Regions from separate parts of the Zhongshania guokunii genome, predicted to be linked through region 1. Evidence: predicted binding sites of a transcription regulator. Region 1 holds the regulator's gene; each other region holds the start of a gene.
What was found. Region 1 encodes PhoB, which activates phosphate uptake and scavenging genes when phosphate is short. Its sites were predicted from a motif close to TGTCATAAANNTGTAACA; they were not measured.

Region 1 (6,126 bases):
AGCAAAATGTCGGCTCGAGAGTCGAGTAATACGGAGCGGCGGACCTTGTCGCTCCAGTAGTCGTAATGGGCGATGCGGCGCAAACTGGCTTCAATTGAGCCTATTACAATAGGGCAGTCTTTATAGGCTTCGCGGCAGCGCTGAGAATATACTATCACTGCGCGGTCTGGGCGTTTGCCGCCTTCGTTGTCTGGCGAGTAGGCGTCGTCGTGGCGCAGGCGGCGGTCAGCAGTGTAGCGGTTTATCATGGAATCCATGTTGCCGGAGGCCACGCCGAAGAATAGGTTCGGTTTACCTAAGGCCTTAAACGGCTCGGCAGATTGCCAGTCGGGTTGTGCAATAATGCCTACCCGAAAGCCCTGTGCTTCTAATACTCGGCCGATAACCGCCATGCCAAAGCTGGGGTGATCGACATAGGCGTCGCCGGTCACAATGATGATGTCACAGCTATCCCAGCCTAGCGCATCCATCTCTTGCCGCGAGGTGGGCAGGTAGGAGGCGGTGCCGAAACATTCGGCCCAGTAGGGGCGGTGGCTGAAGATGAGTTTTGGTGTTTGCATAGCTGAAGACATGGCGGTAACGCAGTATTCCGAATAAAGGGGCATTATACTTGATATTGGTCTTACTTGCTGGCCGATGACGCAGCCATGCAAAATATAAATAGCCTTACTAAGTGCTTGAATATTTAGAGAAATCAGGGGTAAATAAGTGCCTGTCACACAAGCGATTAAGAAAAGGGCCCGGAAATGGAGTGGTTGAATTCAAATATAGCGTACTGGCATTGGATGGTTTTTGGCCTACTGCTGGTAGCCAGTGAGATGTTTGTCCCTGTTTTTGTGATGATTTGGTTTGGTGCCAGTGCCATTGCCGTCGGATTAGTGCTTGCGGTAGTTGAAATGAGTTTAGTCGTTCAGCTGTTGTTTTGGTTGACGTTATCCGTGGCGGATTTACTGCTGTGGTTTAAGTTTATTCATCCTAAAATGAAAAACCGCACGCTTTCTGGTATGTCGCGGGAGCAGGTGATTGGGCAAGAGGGCATGGTAATTCGTATTGGGCCGGAGGTGGAGCACGGTACTATGCGTTTTTCGATACCGGTGTTGGGCAGTGACGAGTGGCAGTTTATTTGCCGGGAGCCAATTTCGGTAGGCGATCGCGTGTGTGTGGAAGATATTTCAGGCAATACACTGATTGTGCGCGGTCCGCACGGTGGCGCCTAAGTAGGCATATGGCAAGTATTTAAATTCAAAGATAAGGAAGTGTGCGATGGATGGCTTGGCAGTAGTAATTGCATTGGCAATATTGGTGGTTATCACCCTGTTAAAAGGGGTGAAAACTGTCCCGCAGGGTTATAAACATATCGTTCAGCGCCTAGGTAAGTATCACGTTACTTTAAATCCTGGTTTAAATTTTATTATTCCGTATATCGATTCGGTGGCTTATAAGTTGACCACCAAAGACATTGTGCTGGATATTCCCTCGCAAGAAGTCATTACCGAAGATAATGCGGTGATTATTGCCAATGCGGTCGCCTATATTAATATTGTGGCACCAGAAAAAGCGGTTTACGGCGTTGAAAACTACACTTTTGCAATTCAAAACCTAGTCCAAACTGCGCTGCGTTCTATTGTTGGCGAGATGGCGCTGGACTCGGCGCTGTCGTCGCGGGACCAAATTAAAGCCAAACTAAAAGCCGCTATATCTGAGGATATTGCCGATTGGGGGATTACCCTGAAAACAGTAGAAATTCAGGACATAAACCCCTCGCCAACGATGCAGGCGGCCATGGAAGAGCAAGCGGCGGCAGAGCGCCAGCGGCGCGCTGCGGTGACTAAAGCTGAGGGTGAAAAACAGGCGGCCATTTTGGAAGCTGATGGCCGTTTAGAGGCCTCGCGTCGTGATGCGCAAGCCCAAGTAGTGCTTGCCAAAGCCAGTGGCGCCGCTATTTCGCTAGTGTCTGAGGCGGTGGGCAATGAAGAATTGCCTGTGCTTTATTTGCTTGGCGAGAAATACACCGAAGCGCTGCTGCGTTTGGCCTCTTCAGACAATGCTAAAACGGTGGTTTTACCTGCAGATTTGCCGCAGGCTTTGCGCGGTATATTAAATAAAGTCTAATGAAGGATTGAGCGTTTTACATGGATCATACTTATCGTTTAGTGATTAGCTGCCCAGATCGCGTGGGGATAGTAGCCCGCGTTAGTCAGTTTGTTGCAGAGCAGGGAGGTTGGCTCACCGAGGCAAATTATCACGCCGATGCCGAGAGCAATTGGTTTTTTATGCGTAATGAAATTCGCGCCGAATCACTGAAAGTGAGTGCGCAGGCCTGCCGTGCGGCATTTGCACCGATTGCCGAGGAGTATGGTATGCACTGGGCGCTGGTGGACTCTGCGGTTAAGCGTAAGGTGGTTATTTTGGCCAGTCACGCCTCCCACTGTATTGCCGATATATTGCATCGCTGGCACAGTGGTGAATTGGACTGCGATATTCCCTGTGTTATATCCAATCACGAAAACCTGCGTAGCATGGTGGAATGGCACGGTATCCCCTTTGAATACGTTGCTATTGATCCGCAAAACAAAGCACCCGCCCACGCTAAAATTATGGCCTTGGCCCAAGAATACCAAGCAGACTGCGTGGTATTAGCGCGCTATATGCAAATTATTCAGCCCGAATTTTGCCAGGCTTACGCAGGGCGAATGATCAACATCCATCACAGTTTCTTGCCGTCATTTATCGGTGCAAACCCTTATCAGAAAGCCTTCGATCGCGGTGTTAAATTAATCGGCGCCACCAGTCACTATGTCACCGAACGTCTCGATGAGGGGCCAATCATCGAGCAAGATGTAATTCGGGTTTCCCATCGGCACAGCAAAGACGATTTGGTTCGTCTTGGTAAAGATGTCGAAAAATCGGTGCTTGCTCGGGCACTGCGCAATCATCTCGAAGATCGTGTTTTGGTTCACGGAAATAAGACGGTAGTGTTTGATTAAGCTGGGAAAATTGGAAGTGTCATAAAATTGTCACTAAAAATCGTTTTAATGCAGCTTACAAATATCGCAAAAAAAGGTTAAAGGGATGACTGCAAGCACCATATTGATCGTCGACGACGAAGCTGCGATCCGTGAAATGATACGGGTAGGACTGGAGTTGGCCGGCTATGAGTGTCTGGAAGCGAGCAATGCGCAGGACGCACATGGCCTTATAGTGGATCGGCGACCTGATTTGGTGCTGCTAGATTGGATGATGCCGGTTACCAGTGGCTTGGAATTACTGCGTCGCCTGCGTAGAGATGAGCTGACCCGCGACCTTTTAGTTATTATGCTGACCGCCAAAGACGATGAAGACAATCGCGTGCAGGGCTTGGATGTGGGGGCCGACGACTACATTACCAAACCGTTTTCATCGCGGGAGTTAATGGCGCGAATTAAAGCTATAATGCGGCGCTCGACAAGTCGTGAGCAGGAGGAGAGCATCGAGGTCGCAGGCCTGAAATTAGACCCTAGCAGTCACCGGGTGTTTGTTGACGCCACGCCATTAGAGATGGGGCCTACCGAGTTTAAATTACTAAAGTTCTTTATGACCCACCAAGAGCGGGCGTATAGTCGCGGCCAGCTTTTAGATCAAGTTTGGGGAACCAATGTCTATGTCGAAGAACGCACAGTTGATGTGCATATTCGGCGGCTTCGCAAGGCGCTGCAGACCGAACTTCGCGACTGCGGCCTCTTAATTCAAACAGTTCGGGGAACGGGCTACCGTTTTTCCACCACGGGTGTTTGCGCATAGCGCGAAATGATGCGGTATTACAGCTGGAAGACAGAATTATTACGGCTTAGTGTGCCATTGCTTGCAATGGCCGGGGCCTGCGTTGTTTTTGACTTGGGGGTATTGCCCCTGCTGGTGCTCGCAATATTGATCTGTGGCCGTGTATTGCAGCAATTGCAGCGTCTGTCGGATTGGTTGTACAGCGGCACCGGCGAAGAGCCGCCGGAGGCAATAGGGATGTGGGGCCAAGTTTTTGATGTGATATACCAAATGCAGCGAGACTCTAGTCAAGACAGTGATCGCCTGCAGGCAATGATTGATTATTTACACTCTTCATTTGCGTCAATGTCCGACGCGGTGGTGATGCTCGACCCCCAGGGCAATATCGAGTGGTGCAACTCTTCCGCCCACGATTTACTTGGGCTAAGGCAAGAGGGAGATGCCGGCCGGCAGCTGGTTAATCTGCTGCGCAGTCCCGCCTTTTTACGGTACTTTGAGGCAGAGCGCTATCAGGCGCCACTGGAGATGAATTCCCCCGTAAATGGCATGATCAACCTCAGTATTAGTGTCAGTTTTTTTGGCAAGCGCAATCGTCTATTGTTTGCTCGTGATGTGACTCGAACCCACCGTTTAGAGCAAATGCGTAAAGATTTTGTTGCCAATGTCTCCCATGAGTTACGCACGCCACTCACTGTGATTAACGGTTATCTAGAGACTTTTTCTGAGCACGGTGGCGAAAATCCGCGCTGGGATAGGGCGGTAAATCAAATGCTGCAACAGTCGCGGCGGATGAATTTATTAATCCAAGACCTTATGTTGCTGTCGCGCTTAGAGTCGGTGCCAAAATTGGCTGATGAAAGTGTTATTCGCTTGCGGCCATTAATGGAAATGATTCGCGAAGAGAGTGAGACCGCAGCGAGTGGCTCGCGGAATATTGTGATTGAATGTGACGATAATATTGCAATAAATGGCAATGCCAATGAATTGCGCAGCGCTTTTTCTAATTTGGCGGTCAATGCTGCGCGCTATACCAGTGAAAATGACAAGATAATTTTGCGCTGGTATCAAGATGACTACCATGCCTATTTTGAAGTTGAAGACACCGGAATAGGCATTGAACCCCAGTATATCCCTCGTTTAACAGAGCGGTTTTACCGCGTAGATCAAAGCCGCTCCCTTGATACGGGCGGCACTGGGCTGGGTCTGGCCATTGTTAAGCATGTTCTTATTCGCCATCGAGCCGAATTGCGTATCCGTAGTGTGCCTAATACCGGCAGTGTTTTTAGCTGTGTCTTTCCCAAATCTGCAGCAGTAAAAGTGGCTTAAGCTGGCGGTAAAGGATATTTGGGGCTGTTGTCACAAAGTTGTCATAATTCGTCTATAAAGTGGCATCGTTGTAACAGCTTAATGGCTTTGGGAGTATCGAATTGAAGATCAAATATTTAGTAGCAAGTACGGTTGTGGCTTTGTCGTCAATGGGCGCGGTTGCCGATACGAGCGTAGATAGCAAACTGCCAGACTACACCAAGGCATCTGGCGTATCGGGTAATTTATCTAGCGTTGGCTCCGATACACTCGCTAACCTGATGACTTTGTGGGGCGAGGATTTTAAGCGTATCTACCCGAATATCAATATCCAGATTCAGGCTGCTGGATCGTCTACTGCGCCACCAGCATTGACCGAAGGCACATCTAATATCGGTCCAATGAGCCGTAAGATGAAAGACAAAGAGCTTGAGTCTTTTGAGTCTAAATATGGCTATAAGCCAACTGCAATCCCGGTAGCGATTGATGCTTTGGCGGTTTTTGTGCACAAAGACAACCCAATTTCAGGTATGACAATGGCACAGGTTGATGCGGTGTTTTCTAGCACCCATAAGTGTGGTCACGCTGCAAATGTAGATACATGGGGTGGTTTGGGCATGAGTAATGCTTGGGCGGCACGGGATATTCAAATGTTTGGCCGCAACTCGGTTTCCGGAACTTACGGTTACTTTAAAGAAGAAGCCCTGTGTAAAGGCGATTTCAAAAATGGCGTTAATGAACAGCCTGGTTCAGCGTCGGTAGTGCAGTCGGTTTCTACCTCTATTAACGGTATCGGCTACTCTGGTATTGGTTATAAAACGTCAAGCGTGCGCGCAGTGCCATTGGCAAAAGACGAGAAAAGTGCCTTTGTTGAGGCCAATGCCGAAAATGCGACTAAAGGTAGCTACCCGCTGTCGCGCTTCCTCTACGTTTACGTAAACAAAGCACCAAATAAGCCGCTGGCACCATTGGAACGCGAGTTTGTGAAGCTGATTCTGTCAAAGCAAGGCCAGGAAGTCGTAGTTAAAGATGGCTACATTCCACTGCCGGCCAGCGTTGTTG
Region 2 (6,126 bases), on a different contig from region 1:
ATAAGTCCGATATGACGATTATAAAGAGCCGGGTACGACGTACTTTGTAGGTCGGAATGAAGTGCTTTGTAGCCCGATATGAGGGCAATATTAATTCACTAATATTCCAAGGATGGATGAGTGTGAAATCTCCTGCTGTTTATATTCTGGCAAATAAGCCACGTGGTGTTTTGTATATTGGGGTGACGAGTGATCTCCTAGTACGTGTTGCGCAGCATAAAGGGCATGTCGTGGCTGGTTTTAGTAAAAAATACGGCGTTGATTTATTGGTCTATTTTGAGCAGTTTGATGATATGTATGCCGCGATAAGTCGCGAGAAGCAGTTAAAACGATGGCGGCGGAAGTGGAAAATTGAGCTGATTGAAGCGGCAAATCCGGGGTGGGTGGATTTGTATGCGGGGATGCTGGCTTAGTTTGGGTGCTCTGCGGTTGGGGGGAGATACCGGATCAAGTCCGGTATGACGGTGTTATAGAGTCCGGCATGACGATGTTAACAAAGCCGGTATGACGCACCGCCTTTTGTCATTCTGAACTTGATTCAGAATCTGGTGTTGCGAGGTGTATTGGGTGCCGCCCAGTGAGATACCGGCTCGGGGGCCGGTATGACGGTGTTAATAAGTCTGGTATGACGATTTTAACAAGGCGGGTATGACGCGCCGGCTTTTGTCATTCTGAACTTGATTCAGAATCTGGTGCGGCGAGGTGTATTGGGTGCCGCCCGGTGAGATACCGGATCAAGTCCGGTATGACGGTGTTATAGAGTCCGGCATGACGATTTTAACATGGCGGGTATGACGCACCGCCTTTTGTCATTCTGAACTTGATTCAGAATCTGGTGCGGCGAAGTGAATTGGGTGCCGCCCGGTGAGATACCGGCTCGGGGGCCGGTACGACGATTATAAATAGTCCGATACGAGGTTAACAAGGCGGGTATGACGCGCCGTCTTCTGTCATTCTGAACTTGATTCAGAATCTGGTGTTGCGAGGTGCATTGGGTGCCGCCCAGTGAGATACCGGATCAAGTCCGGTATGACGGTGTTAATAAGTCTGGTATGACGATTTGAACAAGGCGGATATGACGCACCGCCTTTTGTCATTCTGAACTTGATTCAGAATCTGGTGTTGCGAAGTGTATTGGGTGCCGCCCGGTGAGATACCGGATCAAGTCCGGTATGACGGTGTTTATAAGTCCGATATGACGATTATAAAGAGTCCGGTATGGCGATTTTAACAAGGCGGATATGACGCGCCGCCTTTTGTCATTCTGAACTTGATTCAGAATCTGGTGTTGCGAGGTGTATTGGGTGCCGCCCGGTGAGATACCGGCTCGGGGGCCGGTATGACGGTGTTAATAAGTCCGCCATGACGGTTATAAGAAGTCCGGCATGACGGAAATGAGGTGGCTTTAGCTTCTCAAATTCAGTCGCGCCAAGGCTCTTTCTGCGGCAGCCAGTACTTGCTTGGGCGCAGTGCCGCCGATGTGGTCTCTGGCGTTCACGGAGCCTTCTAAGGTCAGTACATCAAACACGTCTTGTTCAATATCGGTGCTAAAGGTCTGCAATTCTGCAAGGCTCATTTCTGAGAGGTCTTTGTTTTCGGCGATGCCGTAGGCAACGGATTTACCAACCACTTCGTGGGCGTCGCGGAAGGGTAGGCCTTTGCGCACTAGGTAGTCGGCAAGGTCGGTGGCGGTGGAGAAGCCGCGCATGGCTGCTTCGCGGGTTACGTCGGCGTTGACGGTAATGGCAGGCACCATATCTGCGTAGGCTTTTAGGCAGTCTTTTACGGTGTCGATGATGTCGAACAGCGGTTCTTTGTCTTCTTGGTTGTCTTTGTTATAGGCCAGCGGTTGCGACTTCATTAGGGTTAATAAGCTCACTAGATGGCCATTCACGCGGCCGACTTTGCCGCGAATAAGTTCTGGCACGTCGGGGTTTTTCTTCTGGGGCATTATTGAAGAGCCGGTGCAGAAACGGTCGGGCAGTTCGATAAATTTGAATTGCGCCGAGGTCCATAGCACGAGTTCTTCGCTGAAGCGCGACATATGGGTCATTAGCAGGCTGGCGGCGGCGGCGAATTCGATGGCAAAGTCGCGGTCGCTTACTGAGTCTAGTGAGTTTTCGGTGGGGCGGTCAAAACCCAGCAACTCGGCGCTGTAGTGGCGGTCGATGGGGTAGGTGGTGCCGGCCAGTGCTGCGGCGCCCAGTGGGCATTGGTTGAGGCGCGCTGCGCAGTCTTGGAAGCGGCTGTAGTCGCGCTCTAGCATTTCATTCCAAGCCAGCATGTGGTGGCCAAAGGTAACGGGCTGGGCGGTTTGCAGGTGGGTGAAACCGGGCATAATAGTGTGGGCTTCGCGGGTCGCTAGGGTGATTAAACCCTGCTGGAGGCGGCTTAATTCGATAACGATTAAGGCTAATTCGTCGCGCAAATACAGGCGAATATCGGTGGCAACTTGGTCGTTGCGCGAGCGGCCGGTGTGCAATTTTTTGCCGGTAATACCGATTTTGTCGGTGAGCCGCGCTTCAATATTCATGTGCACGTCTTCAAGACTTACTGACCACTCGAAGCGACCGCTGAGGATTTCGGCGCGAATCTCTTCTAAGCCTTCTTGAATTTTGCTGAGTTCGTCGGTGGTGAGTACGCCGACTTTGGCGAGCATGGCGGCGTGGGCTAGCGAGCCGTTAATGTCGTGGTGGTAAAGGCGCTGATCAAAGCTGACTGAGGCCGTAAAACGCTCTACGAACTGGTCAGTTGGCTCGGTAAAGCGGCCGCCCCAGGGTTTAATGCTCGGATCTTTGTCACTCATTGCGCTGTTGTTCCTGTATTGCTTGGCTGTAGGGCTTGCTCCCGCTGACTGGTGCAGGTGGCCCTCAGACGCCTAAAAGGCGCCATTATAGCAGTTTTGCGTCTGCTCGCCTGCGCAGCGATGCGTAATAAAATTGTCATACCTCGTGGCCATACTGTTTTTCCTTAAAATAGAGCCCTCACCCAAGGAAGAGCAATGACCGACGTCAGTTCCCCCCGCGCAAAATTAGTAGAAATGCTGTGGCAGCTAAAGCTGAGCTACGACAAGCAGGGCGATAAGGGCGTGCGTTACATCCATTTTAATACCTTGTTAAATGATCCCGACTACCGCAAAGAGTTGATAGAGCAGGCGGCGGTGAGCAGCAACGCTGAAATTCGCGAATTGGGCGTCGGCCTGCGCAGTATTAATGTTCACTCTGCACTAACTCAAGGCCGCCACGACCGCGCCCTAGGGGTGAACCCCGATATTGCCGAGACCGTGGGTTATAAACAGGCGGCCAAGGCCGAAAGCAAGCCTATGCGCAAATCTCTGTTGGGCATTGGGGTATTGTTATTGGGCGGCTTAATAGGCGCGGCCTTGTTTAGCGATGACGTAAAAGGCTTGTATAGCAGTACAAAATTGGTGAGTGGCTCGCTGCATGGCGATCAGCTGTGGACCAGCGACAAGACCTGGGTGCTCGACGGTATTGTGTATGCCGAGGCCGGTGCGCGGCTGATTATTGAAGCCGGCACCGTGGTGCAAGGCCGTGAGGGCAGTGCTTTATTGATAACCCGCGATGCTACGATTCAGGCGCGGGGCACGGCGAGCCAACCGATTGTCTTTACCAGCGCCGTGGCAGCGGGCAAGCGCAAGGCCGGCGACTGGGGTGGCTTGGTGCTGTTGGGCAACGCGCCGGTAAATACCGCCGACGCCCAGATTGAAGGTTTAACAGCCGGTGATACTCGGGGCATGTTTGGTGGTGTTGATGCCAGTGATAATTGCGGGGTACTCGAATACGCCCGCATCGAGTTTGCCGGCTACGAGGTATACGCCAATAACGAATTAAATGGCCTGACCTTGGGCGGCTGCGGCAGCAAAACGATAGTTCGCAATGTGCAGGTACACCGCGCCTTAGACGACGGCATCGAGATTTTTGGTGGCAGTGTTGATCTGCGTCATATCTTGATTACCGGCGCGGCTGACGACTCCCTAGACTGGGATATGGGCTGGAGCGGCCGGGTGCAGTTTTTACAGGTTCAGCAATACCCCAGTATTGGCGATAACGCCTTTGAGGCCGATAACGATGAGTTTAACCACAATGCAGGGCCAGTGTCGGAGCCCACGTTTTACAATGTTACCTTGCAAAGTATGCAGAGCAGCGAGCGCCATCAGCGCGCCATGACCCTGCGCCGCGGTACGGGCGGTCACTTTTATAATATGGTGATTGACGGTTTTTCTGGCGAGGCCATCGACATTAAAGACCCCAGCACGGTGGCGCGTATCGATCAGGGTTTGCTGAGTTTTGGCGGTCTGTTGATTAGCGATATTGGCAGCGGCGGCCGCGCATACTTTGCCGATGAAGCCGGCGAGCAAAACGACGACGGCGGTTTTGACGAGGCCGCGTACTTTGCTAAAACGGCAGAGCTGGGTAATAGCCCGCAATTTGTGCAGCGCCTGCAAAGTGAGGCCGATCACGATTATCGCCTTGCCGCCAGCTCACCGGCCAGAAACAAGGCCCAGGCGGTTCCCCAGGGCGAGTTTTGGGATGAAGCGGCGAACTACTGCGGCGCATTTCGGCCGGGGGTGGCGGCGATGTGGACCGACGGCTGGACGAGCTACCCAGTTAACTGATTGTATAACCACTCTTTTTTTGAATATGCGACTCGCCGATTGCCTGCTATGCTCAATGTCTACCTTGGTAAACTTTGATATAGGCAGGCATTGTGCAACGTCGCGAAACTGATAAACCACTGGATTACCGCATTCGCCGAATTTCATTTGTTGGCGATCTTCTTAGCCCCCAATCACTGCTGCTGATCGTTTTGTTGGCGGTGTTGTTGTCGCTGTCGCTGACCATCTTAAAATCGGGTTTACAAAACTTTGATTGGTATCTGCTGGGCATGTCGGGCATGTACATTATTTGGTGTTTGCTGGGCGCGGCAACGATCTTAACCTGGTGCAAACCTCTGTTTGAACGGGTGAGCACCGCCTACACCGCGGGCATCAGTTTTGTGATTGGCCTGTTGTGGGTTGCCGTGGTTACCGTGGCGTCGCAGTGGTTGGCTAGCGGCGTGATTCAGGGCGAGGCTTGGAATATTGATTTTTGGCATATTGCCGACACCCTCACGGTGGCGAGCCTGATCTTGGGCGTGGGCATGCGCTACGCTTATTTAAGCCTGCAATTTCGGCTGCGCGAGCAAAGTATTTTGCACGCCCGCCTCGACGCGCTGCACTCGCGTATTCGCCCGCATTTTTTGTTTAACACCCTTAATAGCATCAGCAGTTTAATTAGCATTGAGCCGGTAAAAGCCGAGCAGGCGGTGGAAGACCTCGCCGCGCTGTTTCGCGCCAACCTGCAGGGCGGTATGAGCATGGTGCCCTGGGTGGAAGAGCGGGATTTGTGTGAGCGCTATTTGCGCATTGAAAACGCGCGGCTTGGCGATCGTTTAAAAGTAGATTGGCAGCAGGCGGAGCTGGGCGACAAAGTCTTGGTGCCCTCTCTGCTGTTACAGCCGCTATTAGAGAACGCCATTTTGCACGGCATCCAACAATTGCCCGATGGTGGCACGGTGGTGGTCGAAGCGCGTCTCAAGGGCGATATGGTCGAAATTGCGATTAGTAATCCGCTACCCAGTGGCGCGGCTGCGCCAGCGGGTAACGGCATGGCCAATGAGAATATTCGGCTGCGTCTGCAAACCCTGTTTGGCGACCGCGCGGGCTTTGGCGCCAGCCGTCAAGACGGTCACTATCGCGCCCATGCTTCTTTCCCCTTGGCTTATGAGCGCAGGGCGAACGCGCGGTGAGAGTGTTGCTGGTTGATGATGAGCCTTTGGCGCGCCAGCGCGCGGCGCGCTTATTGGCCGAGTTAGACAATATTACGGTGGTCGGCGAAGCGAGCAATGCCGAGCAGGCCATTAGCGAGTTTGAACGCTGCCGGCCAGACGCCTTGCTACTCGATATATCGATGCCGGGCATGAACGGCATCGAGCTGGCTAAACGCCTTGGCGAATACGATCCGGCACCCGCCGTGGTGTTTTGCACTGCCTACGATGAATACGCGGTGGCTGCATTTGATACCCACGCTTTGGGCTATTTGCTCAAGCCCATTCAGCGCGACAAGC
Region 3 (6,126 bases), on a different contig from region 1:
GCAATAATAGGAATTGTAGTAAGCTCATGCACTTGGGCTAATAACTGCCAGTGTGCTGGCGGTTTGTAGCCGTCTTCCTTGGTGCGGGCGTGAATGGTTAGCGCGTTGGCGCCAGCTTCGCTAATGGCGGAGACAATCTCATGCAAACGACTGGAGTCCTTAAAGCCTAAGCGTATTTTTGCGGTAACTGGGATGTTGTCAGGCACTGCCCCGCGCATGGATTTTATTATTTGATACAAAAGTTCTGGTTCGTCGAGTAATACCGAGCCGCCGCGGTGGCGGTTAACGCATTTAGCTGGGCAGCCGAAATTGGTGTCGATGCCTGGTGCGCCAAGACTGGCTGCCCGTGCAGCATTTTCTGCCATTGGCCCAGGTTCGCCGCCAAGTAATTGAATGTAAACAGGTACCCCGCTGGGGGTTAGCCCGCCGTGGTCAAGTTCAGGGCAGAGACGATGGAATACTCTGGGTGGCAGCAGTTGGTCGCTGACCCGAACAAATTCTGTAATGCAGCGGTCTATACCTCCGACGGCGGTGATTAGGGCGCGCATACGAGCGTTGACAACGCCTTCCATCGGCGCGAGATGTAATTCCATAGCAGGGTTCATTGCCCAAAAGCGCTATTGTATATCAGTGGTCGCTGTGGAGAAAAATATCTAGATAGTGACTTGTTGCGTAAAGGCTGGTGTTGTTTAGTGCAGTGCTAAGTGAATAGGGGGTGGTGTGTTGTTAAAAGGGCTGCAAGCATTGGGCTTTGGGGTATTTACAGGGCTTGTGTTAGCGATGCTAGCTTGGCTGTCTCCGGTTCGAAATGCCGCAAGTGAAGAAGCGTTAATTTTCAATGCTGATAATGCCGACCTGTTTGGTGAGGATCCGTATTTTGAAAGCACCCTGCAATTACAAAAGCTTAGCGCCGATCAGCAGGGTCGCTTTGCGCTAATGTGGATCGACGGCAAGCGACAGAGTGTGCGTAACACCGATGTGTTGCTGCCGCCCTGCGTAAGCTTGAGAGAACTGTTTGATGATTCGGTGTTGATCGATAACTGCGGCAGTTATGCGCTGCTGAGTGTGGCTGGGGTGCCAGCTGATAACAATAAGCTTAGTGTGCGGCCTGTTGTTGGCGCCGAATTTGCTCCGGACTTACCCGTCATTATTGATTTGCGGCAAAATAAGGCGGTAATGGCTTTACTCGCCGATTATCATCAGCGGTTATATAAGCGACCGCTGTCGCTGCGCGGGCGGGTAAAGCTAAATGTCCAGGTCGAGGCCACTGGCGGGCGACGCTACTATCTTGCGCCTGGCGACGATAAGGCCTTGTTTGAGTTGTTGGCTTTACAGTCTGGTGATCGCGTAAAAGCGGTAAATGGGATTGCATTGTCTGCTAAAGAAGCGTTAACCGATATTTATTCGGACTTGTCTGAGCGCAGCCAAGTGGCGTTAACCTTGGAGCGAGAAGGGCGGGATCGAGTGCTATTATTGCGTTTTTGAAAAAAAGCGCTCGGCTTGCATTAAAATAAGTTTCTTATATTAGCTGATGCTAATAATTTGCTTGTTATTTCGATAGTATACGCCTCGGTTTGGCTGCTCGGCGTTAAATTGAGCGGTCTGATGAGAGTGATGAGCGGGCGCTAAGGTCATTTTAAGGAGATGTGTGTGAGCGAATTTAAACAGTGGGAATGCGTTATCTGTGGTTTTGTTTATAACGAAGCCGAGGGCTGGCCTGATGACGGTATTCCCGCAGGCACCGCGTGGGCTGATGTGCCCGAAGACTGGGAATGCCCCGACTGCGGTATCGGTAAAATAGATTTTGAGATGGTCCAAGTCTAAGCGGTTTTTTAGGCTAAATGGATGGTGGGCCGTGCTTGCGGGTGTCGGCCTCTGTTACACTCAGTAAATATATGTGTTGCTAGGGATTTGCCATGAAGAAAACAATAACATTGCTTGGTTTGTTGGTGTCGGTGACCTTGATGACCGCTTGCGCGCCAGAGATCGGTAGTGACGCTTGGTGTGCAGGCATGGAAAACAAACCGAAGGGCGACTGGACCGGAAATGAAGCCGCTGATTATGCAAAGCACTGCGTATTTAAATAGCACCAGCCCTAGGGGCTAAGTATTTTATGTAGCACAGCGGAATTGTGCTGTTGTGCAGGGTTTTGGCCTCTAATTATTACTAAGGATGATTGTAAGAAAAATGTCATATAATTCGGCTAGTATTCGGCGCTTCGTGACCTTGATGGGGAAAGTCTGAGACGTGGATCAGTCTGTGACATTAATAAAGCTGTTTTCCCCTCGGTTGGCCAAATGGTTGACGGTCTCATTGGCTGCTGTGCTTTTGGCCACTCTGGCGGGACTGTGCTGGCAATTGGTGGGTATGTTTCGCGAGATTCGATTGCCCATTGCCGGCGAGGTAGATGCGCCGAGCAGCAATACTTCTGCCCAGCAATACAATGTTCAGAGCCTGTTGGCGGTGCCCTTGTTTGGTCTTAGGCCGAGCACGCCAGTTGCAGGGGCTGAAATTCAAAAAGATATTCGCCGCAGCGCCTTAAAAATCACGGTAATTGGTTTAGTTGCTGGTAATGATGAGCGCGGCGTGGCGGTTTTGCGTCACGGCAGCAAAACCAAGGCCTATGGCATTGGCGAGAAAATCGACGTGCCGGGTACCGTTACACTTCTGGCGGTATTAGCTGACCACATTATTATTGAAAACAACCGTAAACAGGAAAAAATAGAGCTGGATCAAAAGGCCGCCGCGGCGGGTTTGCGAACAGCCGGGGCACCGCGCGCGAGCTATGCTGAGAACGTCGATTTGACTACGCCTGGTATCCGCGAATTGGTTGGCGACCCTCGCGATACCGTGCAAAATAGTCCTTTGCAGTTAGTTCGGTTTTTCTCCGTTAATCCGGTAATGGACGGCGGTAAGGTGACGGGTTATGCAGTAAAACCGGGTAGGGATGGACGTTTGTTTTCGCAGCTGTCCCTTGAACCCGGCGATGTGGTGTTATCGGTTAATGGTCAATCGTTATCCGATATGTCGCCACCAGAATTAATGAAAATGATGGAAAACACCAGTTCCTACGAGCTGCTGATAAAACGCGCAGATACCATACTCACCAAAAGATTTGATTTATGAAATCCTTGTTCTTGAAAATCAGCATAATATTTAGCCTATTCATTGTTTTGTCTGGCACGGCCATGGCCGAGCGCTTTGAACTGGATATGCAAAATGTCGATATTGGCGAGTTTATCGATACCGTGGCCAAGTTAACGGGCAAAACAATCGTTGTGGACAGCAGGGTGAAAGGTAAAATCACTGTGCAGAGTCACCGCAAACTCGATGCCGAAGAACTGTATCAAATATTTCTTTTACAGTTGGGCGTCGAAGGTTATTCGGCGATCGAGGTTGGCGACGGAATTCTCAAGGTAATTCCCAACCAAGCTGCAAAAATAGAAGGTATTGAAGTGCAGCTCGGCCGTGGCAATACCGGTCGTAGTGAATCCATCATTACGCGAATTGCCCAGCTACAAAATGCCGATGCCGACGAGTTAGTGAAGTCACTGCGGCCGCTGGTCGACAATAAGGTCGGTGTTATTACTAGCTACGCCGACTCCAATATTATTCTTATTACCGATCGTGAATCCAATGTGCGGCGCTTGATGTCGATTATTAATGCCATCAACTCAGTCGATTCACAGCTGATGGAAACTGTGGTTTTAAAGAATTCCTCTGCTGAAGAAGTCGAGCGTGTTCTTAGCAAGGTACTGTCCCAACAGACCCGCAAACGTGGTGCATCTAAGCCGGTGGTGGCAGCAGATTCGCGTACTAATACCTTAATTCTATTTGGTGACGACGAGGCGCGCAGCTATTTGCGACGCTTGGTAGCTGATCTCGATAGTGAGGTGAGTACCCAGTCTAATATTCGCGTGCAATACCTCAAATATGCAAAAGCAGTTGATTTGGCGCCTGTACTAAAAAGTATTAGCGATACTATCGTAAAAGGCGATGAGGCCGCAGGCCGTCCCGCCGCAGGTGGCGCTTCCTCGTCATTGATAAATATTGAGGCCCACGAGCAAACGAATTCTATTGTGATGTCAGGCAGCCCCCATATCATTACTGATTTGCTATCGGTAATTCGCGATCTTGATATTCGCCGCGCCCAAGTGTTGGTGGAGGCAATTATTATCGAAGTGTCAGATAATCGCGCCAAAGAGCTGGGTGTGCAGTGGTTATTTAAGGGCAGCAATGGCAGTAATCAGCCGGCCGGTGGCATTAATTTTGGCGGTGGCGCTTCGGGTAGCAGCAGCACTCCGGGAATTATTAGCTTGCTTGCTGGTGAAGAAGCGGCCGCTGCCGCTGCCAGTGGCGTGCGTGGCGCAGCGATTGGTTTGGGTAAACTGCGAGATGGTGCATTTAGCTTTGCTACTTTGTTAACCGCTTTGGCGAGTGATTCAGAATCAAATATTTTGTCTACACCTAGCTTATTGACCTTAGATAACGAAGAGGCGTCTATATTAGTTGGTCAGGAAATACCGGTGATTACCGGCTCTACTGCGAGCTCAACTAATACCAACCCCTTCCAGACGATTAGCCGTCAGGAAGTGGGTATTAAACTATTGTTTACCCCGCAGATTAACGAAGGAGATGCTGTTCAGCTTACGATAGAACAGGAAGTTTCCTCTTTGAGCCCATCAAATAATGCGGCCGATGTTATTACCGATAAGCGCACCATAAAAACCTCAGTATTGGTTAACGATGGTGCAACCATTGTACTGGGTGGCTTGATCGATGACCAAGTAACTGAGCAATCAGCAAAAGTGCCACTGTTGGGCGATATACCCATTTTGGGTCGCTTGTTCCGCTCTGATAGCACCAGTAAAGTAAAGCGTAATTTGATGGTGTTTATTCGCCCCACGATTGTTCGCGATCAGGCAACGCTCTCGGATTTAAGTGCTCGCAAGTACAACTTTATTCGAGCTGAGCAGCTGGTGAAGTCCGAACAGGGTATTAACTTATTCCCCTTCACTGATCTTGCGGTGCTACCGGAGTGGACCGGTATGGATGCCTCACCGGCAGATATACTGCCCCATAAACCTGTTCCGCCACCGATGTCTCCCGCTGAAGAAGCAGTAGAGAAACGCGGTTATGCGCCCCAAGATAAACGCAGTGAAATTCAAGGTGAAAAGCCGGTCGACACTGGTGTCGATGTGAATTGCGAGTCTGCGGACGACTGTGCCAGTAAGCCCGAATTGGTCAGCGCCAATGAGGCCGCTCACTGATATGTCTCAAACCTTGACTTATGCTTTTGCGCGCAGCAATCGGGTTCTTGTAGAAGAGAACGAACAAGGTGAGCTTAGCGTTTTATGCTGCAAGCAAACTCCGCCCGCTGCGCTTGCCGAAGTGCAACGGGTTATTGCCAAGCCCTTGCTGTTTAGCTTGTGCGAAGAGAAGTTTCTACAAGACAAAATTAATGAAACCTTTCAGCGTCAGCAGGGTGATGCCATGTCGGCGATGGGTGATATTTCCAGCGAAGTGGATTTAGACCGCCTTGCTGAAGAAATACCCGAATCCCAAGACCTGCTCGACGCCCAAGACGACGCGCCAGTTATTCGCTTAATTAATGCCTTGTTTGGCGAAGCGCTAAAGAGGGATGCCTCTGATATTCACATCGAAACCTATGAAAAAACCATGTCGGTGCGGCTGCGAGTCGACGGTATTTTGCAGGAGGTGTTAACCCCGAGCCACCGTTTGGCACCGTTGTTAGTGTCGCGGATCAAGGTCATGTCACGGCTCGACATAGCTGAAAAGCGGGTGCCTCAAGACGGTCGGGTGTCGCTGCGAATCGCGGGCCGCTCGGTGGATGTGCGGGTATCTACCATACCGTCAAATTACGGCGAGCGAGTGGTAATGCGCTTACTCGACAAACAAGCTGCGCGTATCGACATAGAGCAGCTCGGCATGCCGCCACGCACCCTCGATACCCTCAAAGATTTGTTGCAGCAACCTAACGGCATTATTTTGGTTACAGGTCCAACCGGCTCCGGTAAAACCACGACCTTGTATGCAGGCTTGATGGCACTCAATGATCGACGCCGGAATATTCTCACCGTTGAAGATCCTGTGGAATACGATATT

Region 2: the regulator PhoB is predicted to act here: its motif matches at 2,930-2,947, upstream of AB4876_RS06840 (beta-helix domain-containing protein).
Region 3: the regulator PhoB is predicted to act here: its motif matches at 2,178-2,195, upstream of gspC (type II secretion system protein GspC).

Annotation. Positions count from the first base shown of each region.
Region 1 is NZ_JBFRYA010000021.1:17,396-23,521, reverse strand. Features, by position in the region: gene AB4876_RS17495 (YgiQ family radical SAM protein) at 1-572, opposite strand, end outside; gene AB4876_RS17490 (NfeD family protein) at 747-1,217, shown strand; gene AB4876_RS17485 (SPFH domain-containing protein) at 1,264-2,112, shown strand; gene purU (formyltetrahydrofolate deformylase) at 2,133-2,987, shown strand; gene phoB (phosphate regulon transcriptional regulator PhoB) at 3,073-3,780, shown strand; gene phoR (phosphate regulon sensor histidine kinase PhoR) at 3,787-5,085, shown strand; gene AB4876_RS17465 (PstS family phosphate ABC transporter substrate-binding protein) at 5,187-6,126, shown strand, end outside.
Region 2 is NZ_JBFRYA010000005.1:12,584-18,709, forward strand. Features, by position in the region: gene AB4876_RS06830 (GIY-YIG nuclease family protein) at 117-413, shown strand; gene argH (argininosuccinate lyase) at 1,406-2,806, opposite strand; gene AB4876_RS06840 (beta-helix domain-containing protein) at 3,002-4,636, shown strand; gene AB4876_RS06845 (sensor histidine kinase) at 4,729-5,808, shown strand; gene AB4876_RS06850 (LytR/AlgR family response regulator transcription factor) at 5,805-6,126, shown strand, end outside.
Region 3 is NZ_JBFRYA010000001.1:341,901-348,026, forward strand. Features, by position in the region: gene AB4876_RS01545 (tRNA dihydrouridine synthase) at 1-593, opposite strand, end outside; gene AB4876_RS01550 (hypothetical protein) at 721-1,485, shown strand; gene AB4876_RS01555 (rubredoxin) at 1,645-1,824, shown strand; gene AB4876_RS01560 (DUF3012 domain-containing protein) at 1,917-2,087, shown strand; gene gspC (type II secretion system protein GspC) at 2,260-3,126, shown strand; gene gspD (type II secretion system secretin GspD) at 3,123-5,270, shown strand; gene gspE (type II secretion system ATPase GspE) at 5,272-6,126, shown strand, end outside.